Regions from separate parts of the Gracilibacillus xinjiangensis genome, predicted to be linked through region 1. Evidence: riboswitches for the same ligand, from Rfam matches in the RefSeq annotation. Region 1 holds a riboswitch; each other region holds the start of a gene.
The links. A riboswitch is a leader RNA that binds a small molecule or an ion and turns the genes downstream of it on or off. The one in region 1 is predicted to bind thiamine pyrophosphate.
Positions count from the first base shown of each region.

Region 1 (4,200 bases):
GAGTAATTGGGACATAGTGACAGTAAATTGTATTCATTGTCTCTGCATGTAATAGATAATATGATAATTGGCGTTGTTTATCCATGTGCTTTTGAAGCAGGAGGTACGAAATGATCAAATTAACGCACCGTCAGGCACGGCAATTTATATTGTTAAAACAAGGACTGCTGGGCGGATATAAATTTGCAGAAAAGCAGGGTGTATTAGATTTTGTTCGGCAGGCTGGCTGTATTCAATTTGACCCGATAGATGTTTGCGGAAAAAATGCTGAACTTGTGCTGCAGTCGCGAATTAACGGATTTTCCAAGAAAATGCTTGATGAGTTGCTGTACATAGATAGAAAGTTGGTTGATTATCCTGATAAGAACCTGGCGATTATCCCTGTCGAGGACTGGCCGTATTTTGAAAGATACAGGGAGGTTGCCCGAAAACATGCTGATAATTATCCTGAAATGCCGGCGTTAACAAAGGAAGTTCGGACGCTTATTCAAAAACACGGTGCCCTGAGTTCAAAAGATATAGAATTGGATGGGGATTTCTCGTGGCAATCAGCCATTCACTGGAGCGGTGGCAATAACTCATCTCGTTCGGTATTGGAGCAGATGTACTCGACAGGCGATTTGATTATCCATCATAAAGAAGGCACGCGTAAATACTACGATATCGCCGAGAAATATATACCGCCCCATTTGCTAAATGTGCCGGATCCGCTGCCAGATCAGCTTGACCATCACAAGTGGCGCGTACTCCGCCGAATCGGTGCGGTTGGCCTTTTATGGAATCGCGCGTCCCATGCCTGGTTGAACATATGGGGGTTGAAAGCGGAGCAGCGCAAAGAGGTTTTTCGCCAGCTATTGGACGAAGCTCGGATTATAGCTGTCTCCGTGGAAGGAATGAAGGATATACTGTACTGTTGTGCGGAGGACTTGCCATTAATTGAAACGGTCCTGCAAAACCCGACTTGGAAATTTCGCTGCGAGTTAATCGCCCCATTGGATAATTTAATTTGGGACAGAAAGCTAATCAACGAACTATTTGGCTTTGATTACACCTGGGAGATTTATACGCCAGCATCCAAACGGAAATACGGCCATTATGTGTTGCCTCTACTATACGGAGAGACCTTCATTGGGCGAGTCGAGGTAATTGCAGAGAGAAAGGCCAAGAGACTTGTCGTTAAGAACATCTGGTATGAGAAAGGTGTGAAGCAAACAAAACAATTGCAAACAGCATTGGACAATTGTTTCGAGAAGTTTGCGATTTTTAATAGCTGTGAAACGATAGTTGTTGATTGAGATTCTTATGGAAGGACGGGTGAAGAATAACAAATTTATAGAATACGATAACTTTACTATTTTCACTTGACATTTATTTCCTAAAACTATACATTGAATATAACTTAAATATATGCACTAGGGGTGTTATTTAACTGAGATGAGTTTTACCTCAAACCCTTTGAACCTGAACTAGTTAAAACTAGCGTAGGAAAGTGTAAACTTTATTACATACTTAAGGAACGATTGTGCCTTATTTTCATATGTAGTTATTTGTTTTACGCAACTTTCCGGGGGAAGGTTGCGTATTTTTTTATCTAGCATTTTATTATTTGGTTTCAACAAAATTTAAAATATAGGAGTTTTTATGATGACTAGAACAGTATTAGTAACAGGTAGTAGTAGAGGTTTAGGAGCAACTATTGCAAAGACATTGGCAGAACAAGGATTTCAAGTGGTTATCAATTACTATAAAAGCAAAGATGCTGCTGAGAAGCTCGTATCTGAGATTGGGGAAGAGAATGCTATTGCAATTCAGGCTGATGTAAGAAACCGTAAAGAAGTAGATAAATTGATAAAAAAAGCAACGGAATATTTTGGCCAAATAGATGTGGTAGTCAACAATGCATTAGTAGACTTCAAATTTGATCCAAACAAACAGAAAACCTTCACAGAACTCACGTGGGATGACTATCAAAAGCAATTAGATGGTACTTTAAAAGCAGCATTTAATGTCGTTCAAAGCATAGCACCTCAATATATTGAACGACAAAATGGAAGTATTATAAGTATAGGTACTAATCTATATCAAAATCCTGTTGTACCCTACCACGAATATACAACAGCTAAAGCTGGATTAATAGGTTTTACACGTAATATCGCTTCAGAATTAGGACAATATGGTATAAAAGCGAATGTAGTTTCAGGTGGATTATTAAAAACGACTGACGCCAGTGCTGTTACAACACCAGAAGTTTTCGATTTAATTGCTCAATCAACGCCAATGAAGAAGGTGACAACGCCTCAAGATGTAGCCAATATGGTCGCTTTTTTATCTTCGGAAAACGCGAACGGTATTACAGGACAAAATTTCACCGTAGATGGCGGTTTGACAATGAACTAAACGCTTAAATTAGCATAGTTCATCCTGCAAAAAAACAGACAATGAATAATGACGGATTTTGAGGTGTAAACAAATGACAAAAACTAAAGGAAAACAACTCCACTTAGGTGTTTTGCTGTATGGTTGTGGACACCATCAAGCTGCCTGGTTAATGCCTGATTCAAGTGTTGAACGTATTGGAGACATTTCTTATTACCAGTCTTTAGCACAGTTAGCAGAAAGGGGCTACTTTGACGCAGTATTCTTTGCTGATAACCAATCATTTGCGGGTAAAGATTCCAGTAATATGCCAGCATTCTGGTTTGATCCAGTAGTTAATTTAACTGCTATTTCTCAAGTGACAAATCATGTAGGATTGGTTTCAACCATTTCAAGTACTTTTTCTAATCCTTTCACAGCTTCCAGACAACTATTGAGTTTAGACCATATTACAAAAGGACGTGTCGGTTGGAACCTTGTTACGTCAATGACTGATTTTGAAGCGTTAAATCATGGTATGGAAGGACTGCCTTCTCATGACAAACGCTATGAGAAGGCAGATGAATTCGCTGCATTAATGAATAAGTTATTTCTTTCATGGGACAGTAATGATTTTTTACATGATCGAGAAGAAGGAAAATTGATCAATCCTTCAAACATTCAGCCTATTAACCACAATGGTACCTATTTTAAAGTGTATGGCCCATCCACTACGCCAAAAAGTCCGCAAGGCAAACCAGTATCAATGCAAGCAGGTGCATCTAAACAAGGCATTGCATTAGCCGCGAAATATGCCGATGCAGTCTATTCAGTGTCGTGGAACTTAAAGCAAGCCAAAAGATTCCGTGAAAAATTAGATGAACAAGTTAAACAAAGCGAAGACAGCAATAGACATATTAAAGTATTTCCAGGCTTAGTGACCTATGTAGGGCATACTCAAGAAGAAGCTTTAGCCAAAAAAGCAGCATTAGATGAGCAATTACCTCTTGAAACAGCTTTAAAACAGTTGAGTTTCTTTATTCAACAAGACTGTTCTAATTGGGAAATCGATAAAGAAGTACCTCAGTTACCCCCAGTAGAAGAATTTAATGGTCCAGTTGGTCGGTACGAAACGATATTAGAAATAATTAATGATACACAACCAACAGTAAGAGAATTATTAGGATATCTTAATGCAGGCGGTGGACATCATACGCTGATAGGTACACCCGAAGAAGTTGTGGATCAGATGGAAGTCTGGATTGAAGCTGGTGTGGCTGACGGATTTAATCTTATGCCCCCTACATTACCCGGTAGTTTAGAAGACTTTGTTGAACTAATTGTTCCTGAATTACAAAAAAGAGGTATTTTCAGAAGGGAATATGAAGGTCATACTTTTCGTGAACATTTAGGATTAACGTAGTTCAGGTGCTAATGTTGAATAAGAAAGCAAAAAAAGTAGATTCGTTTACTTTGCAACAAGAGTTTTCACTTATGACTTTAAATAATTCCTGTGCTAAAAACTAGTAGCCATTTATGAATGTCCACCTGTTGGAAAAGCAACTTATTTATGGTTCAGTTGTATTGTTACACATGACCGTGGTAGTAATTTATTTCTATTCGTTTAATTTGTACTTTTTTCTTTTGACTAAATAGATGATTCTTTAATAGGTATATTGGTTTTCGGTGGATTATTGGCAATTTACGATGCACTGCGGAAAATAAATAATAATATTCTCATTCAATCCGAAGAGCTAAAAAAACTTCAGGAAGAACTCAAAAAAGAAAAACGATAAGGCAGCTTTCCTTGGTTTAGTGAATGCATCCTTATTCATTTATGAAGCA
Region 1 covers NZ_JBHSDT010000008.1:184,404-188,603, forward strand. The annotation lists gene ACFOY7_RS11980 (hypothetical protein) at 1-6, shown strand, start outside; gene ACFOY7_RS11985 (winged helix-turn-helix domain-containing protein) at 111-1,295, shown strand; TPP riboswitch at 1,405-1,505, shown strand; gene ACFOY7_RS11990 (3-oxoacyl-ACP reductase) at 1,645-2,397, shown strand; gene ACFOY7_RS11995 (LLM class flavin-dependent oxidoreductase) at 2,471-3,778, shown strand.

Region 2 (4,200 bases), on a different contig from region 1:
GTACGTTAATGGAAGACCTGTTTACTATACAGGCAGAAATAGTAAGCAAACGAAAAGGTGGAATGCATTGGACACTAGTATGTGCCATCCATTCGATCAAAGTGATGATACTCAAGAGGCAAATCAAGAAATCAAAACTGTACAGGAATCTTTTGAGTCGATAATTATTAAAGATTCATGTGATGTGGAAGTCACTACAACGGATACGCAGGCTGCACTAAATGTACAGGTTGGACTCCAAGCTGCTATAGCTTTGGTCATTAGTATTTCCATTGCGGACAGTGATAAGGCGGAAAGAATTACCCAAGATCTCCATGAAAAGATTAAGTCTAGTCAAGTGAATAAACAACAAACTTATGTAGAAAATTCTAGAGGGGTAAAAATCACAACAACTGACACTGATATTGCAGTAAACGCACAAGTGTTATTACAAGTATTACTCGCATTGGTTGCCCGCCTGGACATTTTATAAGTATCTCAAATCTTTTATCTCTAATAATTTGTTTATCTCCTATAAGGAGGTCTCCACTTAGCGGAGGCCTCCTTATTTTGGAAGATGCAACTGGATAATTAGGTGGGTAAAATATTTACATATATTTTCTTAATTAGTAAAAAAAGAGTATGATTTTGTTAATAAACGTGAGTAACCGTCTGGAAAATATCACATAGGGTATTTCGTGAATCAGGAAATACCAGGAATTATAGCTACCGTAATGGAAGGGAACGGACGATGGGGAAAACAGACCCATGAAGTTTAATTAAATTAGCGGATAGTTTTGCTCATAACGCGGGTTACAGTAATAAGGCGGTCTAAGTCCAATTTTCGGTCCGTAGAATGGCTTCTTATTATGATCATATATAATGGTGTCTTTTCCGAAGGATTCATTCATCAATAAATAGTGTACTTTTGGATTATAGTAATATTCCATAATTATCACCTCCACTTATTAAAATATGCGCCAATGTGAAATTCGAGCCAGTATCTATTTTAAATGGGACAAACACGGCGGATGCCTATTAAACATAAAGTAATCCATACAAAAGAGTGGAGGAGGGTATTTAACAATGTCTGAAAAAAGACTAAATCCTGATTATTATCCAATGTATCCTAATTACGGGGAAATAACGCGATATGAAGAGGTTGCCTTGACGGTTCCGGAGCAACGTCAATATAGACAGCCTGGAGTAGAGAAACTAATGGTACCGGCGCCGATTGTTGAAAATCCTAACTATATAGGGAGTGGGAAGCTAGAGGGGAAAGTTGCCCTTATTACAGGTGGTGATAGTGGTATAGGTGCAGCAGCTGCGATTGCCTTTGCTAAGGAAGGAGCCAATGTAGCGATTGCCTACTTAGATGAACATGAGGATGCCAATCGTACGAAAGCCAGAATTGAAGAAATAGGGAAAGGTTGTTTACTGTTGCCAGGGGATTTGCGAGTAAAACAGCAGTGTCAGGCTATTGTGGAAAGCACTGTCAAAAAGTTTGGGCAACTCGATATACTCTGCAATCATGTAGGAATCCAATTCCAACAATTAGATTTGCAAGATATTACTGACGAACAGTTTGATGATACGTTTAAAGTGAATATATATTCCCATTTCTATACAACAAGGAAAGCGCTAGAATATTTAAGTGCGGGAAGTTCGATCATAAATACCTCTTCTGTAGTTACGTTTGAAGGGAACGAACAATTAATCGATTATACGGCTACAAAAGGAGCAAATATCGGTTTTACACGGGCCCTTGCGAGGAACCTGGTCAAAAAAGGAATCAGAGTAAATGCCGTTGCACCTGGGAAGTTTTGGACACCATTAATCCCATCAAGCTTTTCCCCTGACCAAGTTAGTCTTGCGCTTAATCCGATGAACCGTGATGGTCAACCATTTGAGCTTGCCCCAACCTTTGTATATCTTGCTTCAGATGACTCCCGTTTTGTAACAGGACAAACCTTGCATGTGAATGGTGGGCAGGTTTTTGGGTGAAGTAATATCTCCGTTTGGAATAGCTCAGTAGAGAACAGTCTTTACTGTGCTAATTTCCAATGGGAGTTTTAAATCCCTGTTCAGTTATATAATTATTAATTATCATCGCTAAAGGAGATTTCTAATGGAATTTTTAGCATGACTTTTTCTACATATCACTGGTTTTGTTATATTTGTTGCCTTTATCTTGTTGGATTAATGAATCAATGGAACTAGCTGAACTGGTAAGAAATCAAGAAAAGGACAGACAGAGATGAAAGTGGAGGGGAAAACTGTATTTAATGATCTTTTTGGAAGAATTACTTATTATGCTGTACTTGAGGAGGCTGCCTTGACGAAAGTTACCATTAAGAAATAGCTGAAATCTCCAAAGCGGAATTTGAAAAGCTAAATATTGGTGACAAAATAAAAGGAAATGCTATTGGAGCTTTTTCGAAGGGGTTATACTCGTTTATCCAATCTTTTACCTCATTATTCAACTATTACGTATTCCGCAGCGGGATTTGAATTACCATTGCTTATCCTTTATACTAATAATTAACAATTAAATATAGTTTCTACTAGGGGAGCATGTAAATGCTGAGAGATGAAAGGTCGACCCTTTGAACCTGATCTAGTTAACACTAGCGTAGGGAAGTGGAGTGGCAAATAATTATGGATGTAACAATAAATCTGTAGTTTAAATGCTATACCCATCTCCTTAACTGGTGATGGGTTTTTTGTTCCTCTAGTAAATCTTTTTAAAAAGGAGAGGGAAATAATGAGCAACTTATTTACAGAACATTTATGGACACGTGTCGAACCAATCTGGAAGAGTTATTTGGAACACCCCTTTGTAAAGGGGATTGGAGAAGGGACATTAAACCAAGAGAAATTCAAGCATTGGCTAAAACAGGACTATGTATATTTAATCGACTATTCTAGATTATTTGCATTAGGCAGTGCGAAAGCAGAAGACTTGGAGACAATGACTGTCTTTGCAAAATTACTGCATGGTGTACTTGATATGGAAATGGACCTCCACCGTAATTATGCAGCGGACTTTGGTATTACAGCAGAAGAACTGGAGACAACAGAACCTTCCGCCATTACTACTGCTTACACTAGTTATATGTTAAATGTATCTCAACGAGGTGGAGTGGAAAATGTAATAGCAGCAGTTCTTGCATGTGAGTGGAGCTATAATTTTATTGGTAAATCACTCGCTGAATGGCCTGGGGCATTAGATGACAATTTCTACAGCAGCTGGGTGAATATGTATGCATCAGATGAATTTACAGAATTAGCTGAAAAGTGCAAAAGACTAATGAATCAACAAGCAAAAGGAAAATCAGAACGAGAATTAAAAAGATTAGAGGAGATTGTCATTAGAACTAGCCAATTTGAATACATGTTTTGGAATATGGTTGAGAAAAAAGAGCAATGGCCAGTAAACGTGAGAGGGGAGAAACAGTTTGGCTAATCTAACAGTAGACTTAGTAGATGAGTATCAGGATGAATTAAAGCAAATTCTTGCAGATTTAATTAGCTTTCCAACAGTTAGTCCACCTGCTAGAAATACAGGAGAACTTCAAACATATATTGCCGACTTTTTAGAAAACGAAGGATTTACTACAACTAGCTGGGATGTGTTCCCAAATGACCCCAATCTGGTTGCAATGAAGGAGGGGAAAAATAAAAAGGAGTACAACAGTCTGGTAATTAATGGACATATTGATGTGGCAGAAGTGGGAGATGAAGCGAATTGGACGGTACCCGTGTTTGAATTAACCGAGAAATCCGGTTATGTTTATGGTCGTGGTGTAGCGGATATGAAGGGTGCAGTTGCTGCAACATTGTTAGCTGTAAAAATTTTAAATGAGCAAGGCGTATCCTTAAATGGAGATCTGCAAATCCAGACAGTTATCGGTGAAGAGGCGGGAGAAGCAGGTACGTTATCTTGTATAGAGAAAGGTTACAGATCAGATTTTGCGCTGGTTGTTGATAGTAGTGATTGTCAAATTCAAGGACAAGGTGGTGTTATTACTGGATGGATCACTGTAAAGAGTAAAGAAGTGTTTCATGACGCAATGAGGGCAGATTTAAACCAATCAGAAAACCCTAATAAAGGTGCTAGTGCGATTGAGAAGATGATGCAAATTATTGCTAGTTTGCAAGATTTAGAGAGACAATGGTCGGAATTGAAAAGCTATCCCGGTTTTAAACGAGGTACAAATA
Region 2 covers NZ_JBHSDT010000001.1:282,754-286,953, reverse strand. The annotation lists gene ACFOY7_RS01325 (spore coat protein) at 1-472, shown strand, start outside; gene ACFOY7_RS01320 (hypothetical protein) at 759-929, opposite strand; gene ACFOY7_RS01315 (SDR family oxidoreductase) at 1,066-1,983, shown strand; TPP riboswitch at 2,536-2,635, shown strand; gene tenA (thiaminase II) at 2,744-3,445, shown strand; gene ACFOY7_RS01305 (acetylornithine deacetylase) at 3,438-4,200, shown strand, end outside.
Region 2: it holds a riboswitch for thiamine pyrophosphate, as region 1 does, so the genes downstream of both, tenA (thiaminase II) here and ACFOY7_RS11990 (3-oxoacyl-ACP reductase) in region 1, are expected to answer to the same signal.

Region 3 (4,200 bases), 600 kb from region 1:
ATCGACCATTTACGCAACAGGATTAGTGAAAGATGTAGGTAATAATATTCAAGAAATAGAAAAAAGAAGTAAAATTGCTTTGGATATTTCACAAATGAGTACATTAACTGAATCAATGGGGTTAAGGGTCGCTAATTACGTTCATTATTCCACACAATCGTTTGTTTCGGAGTATGAAGATAGAAGACATCAATTTGACCTTCTTACAGCAGAGTTAGAACAATATATGGATACGCCAGAATCAAATGAATTATTTACTCTTGTTATTACGAATATGAATAAAATGAATGACACTTTTGTAAGCGATGTAATTCCTGCTGTTGAAGTAAATGATTTTGTTACAGCGAAAAGAAATGCACAAAGTTTAAACCAACTACAGTTAGAAACGGTGGCAGTTTTAGAAGTACTTGTTGATATTATTAATCAAGATATGGAACAAGCTGTAGCAAAAGCTGAGATTGCTCAGAGTAATACATATACTACGCTCATTGTTTCTATTATTGTATCCATAATATTAAGTTGTTTAGCCGTTTTCTTTATTAGCAGAAATATATCCAGTAACTTACAGAAAGTAATTGAATATAGTAATCAGATTGCAGCAGGTAAATTAAACATAGAGAACATCAAATACAAAGGAAAAGACGAGATTAGTAAACTGATTAATGCAATTAATACAATGAGAGAGAATTTAAGTAACATGATTCAACATATTACTGATATCTCTGATGTCGTCAGTGAACGAAGTACTGCACTAAAAGCTAGTGCCAAAGAGGTACATACAGGTGCTGAGCAAGTATCACTTACAATGGAAGGGTTAGCCAAAGGATCGGATAATGAAGCAAACTTTTTAAGTGAATTAACGGAAGAGATGCAAAAATTCAGTGAAAAAATAATGACAACAAACGAAAACGCTGAATCAATTGCAAATTCTACATCTTCTGCAGAGGTGCTGATAACGGATGGAAAGAACTTAATGGGACAATCTATTGCACAAATGGAACGGATTGATCAAATTGTTACAGAAGCAGTTGATAAAATGAAAGTGCTTGACAGCAAATCTCATGAGATCACGAAGCTAATCTCCGTTATTAAAGAAATCGCTGAACAAACTAACTTACTTGCATTAAATGCTGCAATTGAAGCGGCAAGAGCTGGGGAGCATGGCAAAGGTTTTGCGGTAGTTGCAGACGAAGTGCGTAAACTAGCTGAGCAAGTAGGTATCTCTGTGAAAGATATTACAGTCATTGTACACAGTATTCAGGACGAGACAACAACTGTATCAAATTCCCTGATAGGCGGATATAGAGAAGTCAAAGAAGGAACATCACAGATTGAAGAAACAGGTCGAACCTTTGAAGAAATAAATCATGCGGTTAAATTAGTTGTAGAAAATATACAAAACATCTCTGAAAACTTAACTGAAATAACTTCAAGCAGCCAAGGAATGAATGGAGCTTTACAAGAGGTTGCATCGATATCCGAACAATCAGCTGCGGGTATCGAAGAAACCACTGCTACGTCAGAACAAACAAGTCAATCAATGAATCAAATTATCACTAATATTACTGAATTAAATGACCTGTCTAAAAAGCTTCACGGTGTTGTTCAAAAATTTGAAATATAAACCTGGAATATAAGCCCATTCCGTCGAACAGGTGAAGGGATCTCGGCAGCAAAGTAAATGACTGAGTATTGAATGAATTCATTTTTTGTTAAAAATTGTATTGACAAGTTAGCAATATCTGTTATAGTAGAGACGAAATTATATAACCCGTAATTCCACTAGGGGTGTCTTTTAAAGACTGAGATTAAAGTATTACTTTAAGACCCTTAGAACCTGATCTGGTTTATACCAGCGTAGGGAAGTGGCGAAGGATTATCCTTTATTTATCATAAATTTTTCTGTATTTATGACCACTATCTTTACGTTGGTAATGATAGTGGTTTTTTGTGGTTAAATAAAGGGAGGAAATGAAATGAAGTTTTCAGAAATTTTACGAATAGAAGTTGATCCGATTTGGCAGGCAAGTTTTGACCATCCATTTGTACAAGGAATTGGTCAAGGGACCTTACCCATTGATTGTTTTAAATACTATGTCCTGCAGGATGCATATTATTTATCCCATTTTGCCCGTATCCAATCATTAGGTGCAGCCAAGGCGAATTCACTCGAGAGCACCTATCGTATGGCATCACATGCTCAAGGTACATATGAAGCCGAACTAGAGTTACATCGAAGCTTTTCGGACATTTTAGGTATTACAAAAGAAGAGAAGGCAGCTTTTAAGCCATCACCCACCGCATATGCTTACACTTCACATATGTATCGTGCTGCATATGAAGGACATCTAGGTGATGTAATTGCAGCAATACTTCCTTGTTATTGGCTTTATTTTGAGGTTGGGGAAAAATTAAAAGATTGTAAGCCGGACCATCCTGTCTATCAAAAATGGATTTCCGCATATGGCGGTGACTGGTTTGGTAATTTAGTGAACGAACAAATTGATCGCTTGGACGAAATAGCCAGTCAAGTTACAGAAGCGGATCAAGAACGGATGAAGGAACATTTTGTTATTAGCAGTAATTATGAATTACTGTTTTGGGAAATGGCGTATCAAATGGAGACATGGGAGACTGTATTATCGAAAGGAATGTTAGCTAATGAAAAATAAACTAACTCTTACAGATATTTTAGTTACCATTGTTATTGCAATCGTATTTAGTGTGATATATAAAATCTGGGGTCCATTATATAATACTCTTTCCGTATTTGGATTACACATTGACCAATTAGTTTATGGGATGTGGTTTATGGCAGCAACTGTCGCATTCTTAATTATCAGAAAACCAGGTGTTGCTCTCCTGGCAGAATTAGCTGCAGCACAAGGAGAATTTCTATTTGGTGGTCAGTGGGGAATTAGCCTTCTGTTATATGGTCTAGTACAAGGACTGGGCTGTGAACTGATATTTGCAATATTCCGTTATAAGAATCACCGTATTTTTGTGATGTGTCTTGCGGCAATTGGGGCAACGATTGGTTCCCTTTGGTTAGATACTTATTATGGCTATATACAGGAACTAGTCTGGTGGAACTTAACCCTTTTAATTGTATTCAGGACACTCGGTGCAATAGTTATTACTGGTTTTTTTGCATTTTATCTAGTGAAAGCTTTAGAGAAAACAGGTGTAACAAACTTAGTTAGACCAGTTAATCAGAAGCATTACCAGGCACTGGATGAAGAGGTAAGGTGAGAGAATGGATCAAGTTGAAGTGAGTATAGAAGGGTTAAAAGTTAAGTTTCCTGATGAGAAGTCCTTTTTATTTAAGGATTTCTCGCTTTCTATAAATAAAGGGGAGAAGGTACTTTTGGTTGGACCATCCGGAGCGGGGAAATCAACATTGCTCAAGATACTTGCAGGTATTATTCCACACTCTGTAGAAATCCCCATGAAGTGTGCGGATAGTAAATTATCGAAACATTCTGGCTATGTTTTTCAAGATCCTGATACCCAATTTTGTATGCCGTATGTTGATGAAGAGATAGCTTTTGTATTAGAAAATCTTCAAATACCGCATGAGGAAATGTCTGATCGAATTCAATTCTATATGGAAAAAGTAGGTTTAGTTTTACCTGAGTCTCATACGAAGATTGACAAATTGTCTGGTGGAATGAAACAAAGGTTAGCAATTGCTAGTACACTCGCATTACAGCCAGATGTTATGTTTTTAGATGAGCCAACAGCAATGTTAGATAGCGAAGGAACACAACAAGTATGGGAATCAGTTAGGAAGATAGCTTCAGATAAAACGGTTATCATTGTGGAACATAAGATAGAACATGTTTATGATTTTGCTGACAGGATGATCATGTTGGATTCTCAAGGTGCCATTGTTGCAGATGGGGAACCGAATTACGTCATCAATCATTATAAAGATCTCTTTCGGCAATACGGAATTTGGTATCCAGGAGTTTGGGAAGAAAATATTCCATCCTATCTCCAGTATGCTGAAAAACCAGTGCCTGAAATGACAATACATCACTTAACCGGATATAGGAGTAAGAAGGGCTTAATCCATGTAGAGAACGCAATAGTTAACAAGGGAGAATGGATTACAATTACAGGTAAAAATGGATCAGGAAAAAGTACACTTCTACAAGCTTTAGCAAAACTAATCAAAACAAAAGGTGAAATAAACTA
Region 3 covers NZ_JBHSDT010000008.1:783,053-787,252, reverse strand. The annotation lists gene ACFOY7_RS15295 (methyl-accepting chemotaxis protein) at 1-1,624, shown strand, start outside; TPP riboswitch at 1,775-1,881, shown strand; gene tenA (thiaminase II) at 1,977-2,672, shown strand; gene ACFOY7_RS15285 (ECF transporter S component) at 2,662-3,252, shown strand; gene ACFOY7_RS15280 (ABC transporter ATP-binding protein) at 3,257-4,200, shown strand, end outside.
Region 3: it holds a riboswitch for thiamine pyrophosphate, as region 1 does, so the genes downstream of both, tenA (thiaminase II) here and ACFOY7_RS11990 (3-oxoacyl-ACP reductase) in region 1, are expected to answer to the same signal.

Region 4 (4,200 bases), on a different contig from region 1:
TGAACTGAAATTTCCCTACTTTTAACATGATTATCCTCCTCCAACAAAATGTACGATTTCTAATTGGTCTCCATTTGAGACACTTACTTTCTTATGATCTTGTTTTTTTAATATGGTTTGATTGTGTTCTACAATTAATGATTTGTCAGTTAGGCCTAAAGCTGTGATTAATTCTTCTATATTTTTCACATCTGTTTGCAATTCTAATGGATCTCCATTAATAATCAGCTTCATCTTCGATAACACACCCTTTACACAAATGCTCGCTGCACTCTGTTTAGAGCAAAGCTTGCAGCATATTTAGCAGCTGCTTTTCCTTCGATTAAATCCGCTACCATCATTCCTGTAATCGGTGACAACAAGATGCCATTGCGATAATGCCCTGCAGCAACATATACTCCATCCCTGCCAGGCACCTCTCCTATATAAGGAAAACCATCGCTAGTTTGTGGTCGAATTCCTGCCCAGAAGTGCTCTAACTGTGCATGTTCGATAGCAGGGATAATTTTCCTTGCTTTTGTTAGTAATTGTTGTACACCTTTCACACGAACCGTTTTATCTGTAATACCATGAAGAGATGTAGCACCGATGATAATGCTGCCATCATTTTTTGGTACTAAGTAGCATCCATCAGAGAATATCGTACTTTCGATTAATGGCTGGTCTGGTCTTACCGAAATGCATTCCCCTTTTACAGGAGTAATAGCTAAATCATAAGGTAACCACTTGGTTGTATCTTTACCTGTTGCCATCACTATTTGATCAGAATAATATAGACCATTTGTTGTTCTTACACCTTTTAGGCCATTTTCCTGTTCGATCAATTCACTAACTTGGGTATGTTCTAACAACACTGCTCCATGGTTTCGTGCAGCTTTAGCAAAAGCTAGTGTTAATTGAGGGGCAGAAACCTGACCATCATCAGGAAAAAATAAAGCAGCAAGGAAATTTCCTGTTAATCTTCTCTCTTTTAATAACGCAGCCTTCTGGGTAAGGAGAAGAGCTGACTCACCAGCTTTTCCTTGAAACCTGGCAATCTCTTTCAATTCAATCAATTGTTTCTCAGTAAATGCTAACTTCATCGTTCCTTTTTGGATTAATCCAATATTAATTCCACTCGCTTCTTCTAATTCCCTTGACAATTCAGGAAAAAAAGCACGGCTTTGTCTTGCAAAGTGAAATAATGCACTATCTGAAGAGAATTCCAACTGTGCTCCTAACATACCTGCAGCAGCACTTGATGCACCACTTCCGATTACATCATTTTCTATTACCAGGACCCGATATCCTCTTTTGCTTAATTGATAAGCAATCGAACAACCAATTACGCCACCACCTACAACAATTTGATCATAATGTTCTCTCAAAATGTTCCTCCTCCCAATGATTGAATCTTTCATAATAAGCCTTTGCCGCTTGCAAAGGCGCAGGCGATTCCCAAAAAGCGGAGATCATCGCTAATCCTTTTGCCCCTGCACCCAAGACTTCCTCCACTTGCTCTGGATGGATTCCTCCCACTGCAATTGTTGGGATGGAGATAGATTTTGCAACACGCTGTAATGCTTGAATTCCTCTAGGCTTTACTCCTTGTTTCGATTTACTGTGGTAGATGTGTCCATATAAAATAAAGTCAGCACCATCTTTTTCCGCTTTCCAAGCTTCTTCGATTGAATGTACAGATTTACCTATTTTTAAATCTGGAAATTGTTTTTTCACTAATGTTACCGGCAGACTATTGTAAGCTAGTTGAACACCAGTACACCCTTTCATCACAGCAAGGTCAACTCGATCATTTATGATGACTTTAGATAATGGGATACCGATACCTGCTAAGAAATCAAGTATTTGCATTAGTTCTGCAGCAGTTTTTGATTTTTCTCTTACATGAATATAATCAAAATAATGATGCATCGTTCTTAATTGTGCTAGTTCCTTTTTTGTTGATTTTCCATTCGTGATCAGGTGAATCCCTTTCATAGCAAAACCTCCAATCCATCCATATAGTGAGGAAAATGGCAGAAAAAAACCACCCTTCCAGTAAAGAAGAGTGGTGTTATGATTTCATAAGTAAAGTACTCACTTGTTCCACCACTTCCCTCCGCTAGTGTTAACCAGATCAGGTTCAAAGGGTCCGAATAAATTCGTCTCAGCCGCATAAGGCTCCCCTAGTGTTCAATCAATTATTCAATTAAAGGATATATCGCTTACATATACAGCATAACATATAATTGGAATTCCCGCCAATATCTATTCATGTCAAATGTTTATTTTACTCGAATATGGGAAGATATATATTAGAAAGAAAATAATGAAAGGATGTTATTACAAATGGCACAAGATCAAGAAAAACTGCAACAGTTATTAGATGGATTGAATGTTGATTTAGCAAACGAATATGCTGCAACTATCATGTACACGTATCACGCATCAGTGGTTTCAGGACTATACCGCTCATTATTAAAACCATTTTTTGAAGATGAAATTAATGATGAGATCGGACACGCTTTATACTTATCAGATAAGATTAAAACATTAGGTGGAACGCCTACAACTACTCCTGCAAAAGTAGAACAATTAACGGATGTACAGGAAATGTTAGAAGCTACACTAAAAGCGGAAACAGAAACAATTGAACGATATGAAAAACGTAAAAAACAAGCAGAAGAATTAGGATTTACAGAACTGGTTGTAAAATTAGATGATATGATTGCAGATGAAACACACCATAAAGAAGAAACAGCAAGATTACTTTCAGACAAATCATTTTTTAGCTAACCCTCTCCCATTATTTATAGATAGAAAACAGACTTCCAGTACAATCTGGAAGTCTGTTTTCTTTTTCCCGCTATGTTATAATTACTCGAAAAAGGAGGGGAAACCATGCTTCACGAATTATTTCAGGAAATAGATAATAATTATGATGAGATGATTGAAATCCGCCGATATTTACACCAGCATCCCGAGCTGTCTTTCCATGAATACAAAACAGCCAAATATATTCAGGAATTTTACAACAAATTGAACATACCTTTCCGGGCAAGTGTTGGAGGCAATGGTGTTGTTGCAAAACTTGTTGGTGCTAAACCCGGTAAAACGATTGCTCTAAGAGCGGATTTTGATGCCCTTCCAATAGAAGACGAAAAAAATGTCCCTTATCGCTCAAAGAATCAAGGGGTTATGCATGCATGTGCCCATGATGGTCATACCGCAACATTACTAACTATTGCGAAAGTACTAAATAAATATAAAGAACAACTTCCCGGCACGATTATATTTATTCATCAACATGCAGAAGAAGTAGCTCCTGGCGGTGCTCAGCCAATGATTGCTGATGGTGCCCTGGACGGAGTAGATTATGTATATGGTACACACCTTTGGACAAACACTCCTTATGGAATTGTTCAAACAGCACCAGGAAATTTTATGGCGGCTGCGGATAAGTTTACCATTACGATAAAAGGGAATGGCGGGCATGGAGGAATCCCGCATCAGACGAAAGATCCCATCGTCATTGGGTCACAGCTTGTCACTAATTTACAACAGATTGTTAGTCGAAAATTAGATCCATTGACTACTGCAGTTCTTTCTATCGGCAAATTTCATGCAGGGAACGCCTATAATGTTATACCGGATACAGCAGTAATGGAAGGAACGGTCCGAACATTTGATCCAGAATTACAACAACTGATTATTACTGAAATGGAAAAGATAATTAAAGGCACATGCCAAAGCTATGATGCAGATTATACATTTGATTATCAAAAAGGCTATCGTCCTGTTGTCAATCACTCCATCCATGCGGAACTAATTATTCAATCTGCGGAAAATTTGGAAGAAGTAAACAGCGCTGAAATGAGTGTTCCGAGTATGACCGGTGAAGATTTTGCATATTATTTAGAAGAAAGACCTGGGGCATTTTTCTTTACTGGTGCTCAAAAAAAAGACCAATTTGTACCACATCATCATCCAATGTTTGACTTTGACGAAAGAGCGATGAAGATTGCTGCCAAAACATTAATTAGTACAGTAATGGAAGCTAATCTACTCTAACCCCGCTACAAAAGAGGCTGGCAAAAGGAGTTAATCCATACTATAATCCGGACGGTTCAACTGAATTTGTCCGGATTATTTGCTTTCCAGGATCTATCATCCTCTATATGCCAGGTTACTGCTTTAGAAGAGAGACTTTCTATGGAATGG
Region 4 covers NZ_JBHSDT010000004.1:1,003,018-1,007,217, reverse strand. The annotation lists gene ACFOY7_RS08870 (thiazole synthase) at 1-28, opposite strand, end outside; gene thiS (sulfur carrier protein ThiS) at 31-234, opposite strand; gene thiO (glycine oxidase ThiO) at 252-1,367, opposite strand; gene ACFOY7_RS08855 (thiamine phosphate synthase) at 1,351-1,977, opposite strand; TPP riboswitch at 2,077-2,177, opposite strand; gene ACFOY7_RS08850 (ferritin-like domain-containing protein) at 2,329-2,775, shown strand; gene ACFOY7_RS08845 (M20 family metallopeptidase) at 2,881-4,050, shown strand; gene ACFOY7_RS08840 (hypothetical protein) at 4,107-4,200, opposite strand, start outside.
Region 4: it holds a riboswitch for thiamine pyrophosphate, as region 1 does, so the genes downstream of both, ACFOY7_RS08855 (thiamine phosphate synthase) here and ACFOY7_RS11990 (3-oxoacyl-ACP reductase) in region 1, are expected to answer to the same signal.